Regions from separate parts of the Cupriavidus sp. 22TCCZM04-2 genome, predicted to be linked through region 1. Evidence: riboswitches for the same ligand, from Rfam matches in the RefSeq annotation. Region 1 holds a riboswitch; the other holds the start of a gene.
What was found. Region 1 has a riboswitch for glycine ahead of AC3FKG_RS21200 (D-amino acid dehydrogenase). Riboswitches for the same ligand answer to the same signal wherever they lie in the genome.
Positions count from the first base shown of each region.

Region 2: another riboswitch for glycine. It lies ahead of gcvT (glycine cleavage system aminomethyltransferase GcvT); the one in region 1 lies ahead of AC3FKG_RS21200 (D-amino acid dehydrogenase).

Region 1 is NZ_JBYOJS010000015.1:105,769-109,127, reverse strand. It holds gene AC3FKG_RS21205 (sigma-54 interaction domain-containing protein) at 1-290, shown strand, start outside; gene AC3FKG_RS21200 (D-amino acid dehydrogenase) at 297-1,547, opposite strand; glycine riboswitch at 1,692-1,791, opposite strand; gene gdhA (NADP-specific glutamate dehydrogenase) at 1,969-3,312, opposite strand.
Region 2 is NZ_JBYOJS010000005.1:115,202-118,560, reverse strand. It holds gene gcvH (glycine cleavage system protein GcvH) at 1-164, opposite strand, end outside; gene gcvT (glycine cleavage system aminomethyltransferase GcvT) at 269-1,396, opposite strand; glycine riboswitch at 1,493-1,621, opposite strand; glycine riboswitch at 1,643-1,730, opposite strand; gene AC3FKG_RS10600 (YMGG-like glycine zipper-containing protein) at 1,811-2,047, opposite strand; gene AC3FKG_RS10595 (UvrD-helicase domain-containing protein) at 2,325-3,359, shown strand, end outside.

The DNA of each region.
Region 1 (3,359 bases):
TGGCGCCGCTGCTTGGCCGGCGCGCGGTCACGGCACCGGCTCAAGCGCCCGCCACGCAGCCGGTGGTGACGGATACGCCAGCGCCGTTGCTGCCGCCGGCGCCGCAGGGCTACGCCGATGCCATGGCGCAGTACGAGGCCGCATTCCTGACACAGGCGCTGGCTGCCAGCCGCGGCAACGCGCCGCGCGCGGCCGCGGCCATCGGCATCAGCCGCGCGGCGTTCTACAAGAAGCTGGTGGCGCACCGCGCGGCCGGCCGCATGGCGCCGGCCGGGGCGGCGGAGGACTGAGCGAAGTCAGTGAACCGGGTGGCTGGCGGCGATGGTGTGACTGATCATCGCGGCCGTGGCGGCAGAAAGCGTCCAGCCCAGATGTCCGTGTCCCGTGTTGTAGAACACGCGCGTGGCGCGACCGCGCGCGACCCGAGGCATCATGTCGGGCATCATCGGCCGCAGGCCCGCCCATGGCACCGCCCGCGAAGTCTCGATATCGAAATTGCGCCGCACCCATGACACCAGCGGTGCGATGCGGTCCGCCCGGATATCGCGGTTGTCGCCGTTGAATTCGGCGGTGCCGGCGACGCGGAAACGGTCCACGCCCAGCCGGCTGGTCACGATCTTGGCGCTCTCGTCGAGCAGGCTCACATACGGCGCGTTCTTCACGCTGCGCGCGTCATCGAGATGCACGGTGATCGAATAGCCCTTGACCGGATAGACGTTGAGGCGGTCACCCAGCATCGCGGCGATATGGCGGCTGCCCACGCCGGCGCAGACCACTACGGCGGTTCCCTTGATTTCGTGTTCGCCGCCATCCTGCCCCGAAGCGATGGCGGCTTCCGATGCGCCCACGCGCATCGTGACGCCGTCCGGGCGCAGGTCCACGGCCTTCACGTCGACGCCGTGCAGGAACGTCACGCCAAGCCGCTCGCATGCGCGCGCCAGGCCGCGCGTGAACTTGTGGATGTCGCCGGTGGAATCGGACGGCGTGTAGTAGCCGCCGTAGTAATGGCCCTGCAGGGTCGGCTCGATCGAACGGATCTCTTCCGGCGTGACGGCGTAGCGCTCCAGGCCGCCTTCCACCAGCATCTGGTTGGTACGGCCCGCGGCCTCGAAGCTGGGGCGGTCGTGATAGAAGTGCAGGATGCCGCGGCGCTCCAGATTGAAATCGATCTGCTCGCGCTCCGCCATGTCGAACAGGTGCTGGCGCGCGGCGATGGCCAGGCGCGTGGTCTCGATGGTATTCGCGCGGTAGTTGCGGAGGTTGCCGACGAATTCACCGAGCCACGAGTACTTGTGCCACGACGGACGCGGATTGAGCAGCAGCGGCGCGTCGCGCCGCATCATCCATTTGAAGCCCTTGAGCAGCGTGCCGGCATTGTTCCAGACCTCCGCGTTGCAGGCGGAAAGCTGGCCGCCATTGGCGAATGACGTTTCCATCGCCGGATAGTGGTGACGGTCCAGCACGGTGACGCGATAGCCCTGTTTCGCGAGGGTATAGGCGGTCGTGACGCCGGTAATGCCGGCGCCGATGACGAGCATGTGAGACATGACAGATTGTCCTGAAGCAAGGATGAATTTGACCGTTGCCGGTCCCCTGCCCCATCTGTCCGTGGTACCTGAGAGCTTCGGCATGGCCAACGACCATGCCGTCCCCTTCGGTGGGCGCGAAGCGCCTCTCTCCAGATCTGTACTTGCGACGCCACAGTCCTCGGTGCCTGAGAGTTTCCGGGGCGGTTGCTCCGTCGGCGCCGGACCCGCCAAGCGGCGAGCCGGTCTCTCCTGCGATGTCGCACGACGCCGGAGGTTGATCCGGCGCCGCTTGTTTTTTGACAGGCGAGGGCCTGTCGAGCGGGATGATAGCTTGAAGATGCGGGGGTTGGTGAGTGGGGTTATCCCCCACGGCAGAGGGAGATTGGATTTTTGGGATGATTGGCTTGTCGTGCTTGGCGGCCCTCCAGGAACGACAAGATCAAATCACCCCTTGCGCCAGCATTGCATCCGCAACCTTCACAAAGCCCGCGATATTCGCGCCTTCGACGTAGTTCACATAGCCTCCGTCCTTCTGGCCATGGTGAATGCAGTTCTGGTGGATATCCTTCATGATCGCGTGCAGCTTCTCGTCGACCTCCGCGTGGTGCCACGACAGCCGCATGGCGTTCTGCGACATCTCCAGTCCCGACGTGGCCACGCCACCGGCGTTGCTGGCCTTGCCCGGCGCGTAGAGGATCTTCGCGTCAACGAAGCGGTCCACGGCTTCCAGCGTGGAAGGCATGTTGGCGCCTTCGGCCACGCAGATGACGCCATTGCCGAGCAGGGCCTCGGCGTCGTTGCCATCGAGTTCGTTCTGCGTCGCGCACGGCAGCGCCACGTCGGCGGGCACGTGCCACGGCGTGCGGCCTGCCTCGAACGTCAGGCCATGGCGCGCGGCAAAGTCAGAGAGACGGCCGCGCTCTTCGTTCTTGAACGCCATGACTTCGGCAAGCTGTCCAGCGGTCATGCCCTGCGGGTAATGCAGCACGCCGCCGGAGTCCGACAGCGTCAGCACCTTGGCACCCAGTTCGATAGCCTTTTCAGCGCCGTACTGCGCAACGTTGCCCGAGCCGGAAATCAGCACGCGCAGGCCGTCGAAGCCCATGCCGCGGCGGTGAAGCATTTCCTGCGCGAAGTACACCGTGCCGTAGCCGGTGGCTTCCGGACGCATCAGGCTGCCGCCGTACGCCAGGCCCTTGCCCGTGAACACGCAGGCGGACTGGTTCGACAGCTTCTTCATCATGCCGGCCATGAAGCCGACTTCGCGCGCACCCACGCCGATGTCGCCGGCAGGGATGTCAGTGTCCGGACCCAGGTGGCGGAACAGCTCGGTGACCAGGGCCTGGCAGAAGCGCATCACCTCGGCGTCCGACTTGCCCTTCGGGTCGAAGTCGGAACCGCCCTTGCCGCCGCCCATCGGCAGCGTGGTCAGCGCGTTCTTGAAGGTCTGCTCGAAGCCCAGGAACTTCAGCACCGACAGGTTCACCGTCGGGTGAAAGCGCATGCCGCCCTTGAACGGGCCGATGGCCGAGCTGTGCTGCACGCGGAACGCGCGGTTGACCTGCACGCGGTTCTGGTCGTCGGTCCACGCCACGCGGAACTGGATCACGCGCTCGGGTTCGACCAGGCGCTCGAGCAGCGCCTGGTCGGCATAGCGCGGGTGACGCTCGACAAACGGCCAAAGCGTCATCATGACTTCTTTCACGGCCTGCAGGAATTCGGGCTGGCCGGGGTCGCGCCGGGCTACGCCGGCCAGGAATGCGTCGAGGGAGGGAGAATTCACGGGATGTCTCTGCTGTGCTGGAAAGATCGGCCGCGCCGGATGCGTGC
Region 2 (3,359 bases), on a different contig from region 1:
TCGCCGGCGCCGACCGACTTGCCCACTTCGGGCAGTTCCAGGAAGACGATATCGCCCAGCGCGTCCTGCGCGTGGTCGGTGATGCCGATGGTCAGGGTGCCGTCGGCTTCGACGCGCACCCACTCGTGCGACTCGGTGTATTTCAGGTCAGCGGGGAAATTCATGAGGGTTCTCCGGATTCAGATTTGTTCTTGGTTCAGGCGCCTGCCATCGGTCGATGGGCCAGGCGCGATGGGCGACCGTTGAGGTGGGCCGGGGCGTTACCGCCTCAGCTCACGAGTGCCTTGCCATTACGCACAAACGGCAGTTTAACCACAGTCGCCGCGAGTTTGCGGTCGCGGATCTCCACCTGCACGGTGTCGCCCACCGCCACGCCCATCGGCAGGCGCGCGAAAGCGATCGACTGCGACAGGGACGGGCTGAAGGTGCCGCTGGTGATTTCGCCATCACCGGCAGCGGTGAGGACCTTCTGGTGCGCGCGCAGCACGCCGCCTTTGTCGCGCAGGATCAGGCCGGCGAACTGCTGGCGCTGGCCGGCGGCGGCGAGCGCCGCCTTGCCGGTGAAATCGCGCTCGCTCAGCAGGTCCACGGTCCAGGCCAGGCCCGCGTCCAGCGGCGAGGTATTGATATCCATGTCCTGGCCGTACAGGTTCATGCCGGCTTCCAGGCGCAGCGTGTCGCGTGCGCCGAGACCGGCGGGGCGCACGCCTGCGGCGTCGAGCTTCTCCCACACCGCGGCAACGTTCTCGGCCGGCACCACGAGTTCGAAGCCGTCCTCACCGGTGTAGCCGGTGCGCGCGACCATGATCTCGCCGATGGCAGGATCCTGGACCACGATGGCGTTGAAGGGCTTGAGGGCGTCGGATGGCTGGGTGGACGGGAAGGCGCTCCATACCTTGGTGCGGGCGTTCGGGCCCTGCACGGCGACGATGGCGAGCGGCAGCGTGCCGGCTGGCGCTACGTCGTCACGGCGCGGGGTGATCGTCACGCCGCTGCCGGTGGCGTCATTGCGCGCGCGGATCCATTCGATATCGCCCAGCGCGGTACTGGCGTTGACCACCAGGCGGAAGCGGTCCTCGGCGAAGAAATAGACGATCAGGTCATCGATCACGCCACCTTTCTCGTCGAGCATGCAGGAGTACAGCGCCTTGCCGGGCGTCTGCAGCTTGTCGACGTTGTTGGCCAGCAGGCCGCGCAGGAAGGTGCGGGTGTTCGGACCGGCGAGGTCGACGACGCACATATGCGACACGTCGAACATGCCCGCGTCGGTGCGCACGGCGTGGTGTTCCTCGATCTGGGAGCCATAGTTGACCGGCATGTCCCAGCCGCCGAAATCGACCATGCGGGCGCCGAGGGCGCGGTGGATAGCGTTGAGGGGCGTGGCCTGGAGCGTCATGGGAATCCTCGGGGGCAATCTCGGTTTCGAAAACGAAAAAGGGTCATCCGCCGCAGCGCTTGCTTCGCTCGAATAGCGTCGCAATCCGCTGCCGCGGATGACCCCTCTGTCCTCGATACCTGAGAGATTACGAGGTCGCCCCGCCTAGCAGGTCCGATCCTCGCGCGCCCCTTCGGTGGGCACGCTCGCCATGGCTGGCGGGTGCCGCTCTCCAGAGTGCGGCATGCATCGTGTGCATGTTGCATGCCGATCCGAACGGTCCATGGTGCCTGAGAGTTTTCGGGTGATACCCCTTCGGCGGCGCAACGGGTGCGCGCTCTCCCGGTCGGATGCGCGCAATGTACGGGAGGGTCCTGCCTTTGTCAACGCGGCAGGCCCGCCCGTTATTGCCGTAAGCGATTGCCTCAGCGCCGATCAGCGGTGGTGGTGATTATCGTCCGTCACGACGTTACCGACCACGCCGCCAAGCGCGGCGCCGCCGAGCGTACCGACCGCACTACCGTTGGTGAGCACGGCACCGCCGACGCCACCGGCCGCGGCGCCGATTGCGGTATTGCGTTGCTTGGGCGTCATATCGGAACAGCCGCCCACCAGGGCAGCTACCGCAACGCCTACCAGTGTCGCCTTGCCAAGGGCTCGTAGAGTTCTCATGATTGGCTCCGGAAGTGACTTCAATGGGCCCGGGGCAGATCGGAATCCACCCCGCCATACCGATTAGAAGCCGCGATATGCCGCAGGTTTTGGCTCTTACCAAGTGTTACTTCAGTAATATCCGCAGCAAGAAAATAGCGATTTCCGCTGACAGAACGGCCCTGCCGGGCGTGTTAACATGGCCGGCTTCGCGCCGGCCGCCGGCATGCTGCGGCATGTTGCGTACCAGGCGCCTCCGCCGCCCTCCGACGCACCTTCCACGCCAGACATCCCACGCATGACCCACGGCCTGAACGCTGCCCAATCCGAAGCCGTCCGCTACCTGGACGGGCCCTGCCTCGTCCTTGCCGGCGCGGGTTCGGGCAAGACCCGCGTGATCACGCAGAAGATCGCGCACCTGATCGAAGACAAGGGCTTCGAGCCGCGCCATATCGCCGCCGTCACGTTTACGAACAAGGCGGCCAAGGAGATGCAGGAGCGCATCGGCAAGCTGATGGAGGGCAAGACCTCGCGCGAGGGCAAGCGCCTGCCGCTCAAGCAGCTCACGGTGTGCACGTTCCACTCGCTAGGCGTGCAGATCCTGCGCCTGGAAGCCGAGCATGTGGGCCTGAAGCCGCAGTTCTCGATCATGGATTCGGACGATTGCTTCGGCCTGATCCAGGAGCAGCTCGGCACCACCGACAAGAAGCTGATCCGCAGCGTGCAGGGCACCATCTCGCTGTGGAAGAACGGCATGGTCGACCCGGAAGCCGCCATCGCGCAGGCCGCCAACGCCGACGAACACCAGGCGGCGCTGGTCTATCGCAACTACGTGGCCACCCTGCATGCTTACCAGGCCGTGGATTTCGACGACCTGATCCGCCTGCCCGCCGAACTCTTCGCGCGCAATGAAACGGTGCAGCTCAAGTGGCAGAACCGCCTGCGCTATTTCCTGGTCGACGAATACCAGGACACCAACGCGTGCCAGTACCAGCTGCTCAAGCTGCTCGCGGGTGGCTCGCACCTGCGCGCGCCGGCGTTCACGGCGGTGGGCGACGACGACCAGGCCATCTACGGGTGGCGCGGCGCCACGCTGGACAACCTGCGCCTGTTGCAGACCGATTTCCCTGACCTCAAGGTCGTCAAGCTGGAGCAAAACTACCGCTCCACGGTGCGCATCCTGGAGGCGGCCAACGCGGTCATCGCCAACAACCCGAAGCTGTTCGACAAGAAGCTGTGGAGCGAGCACGGCATGGGCGACCCGATCGCCATCCATCCGATGAACGACGAGGAGCACGAGGCCGAGTCCGTCGTGTTCCGCCTGTCCGCCCAC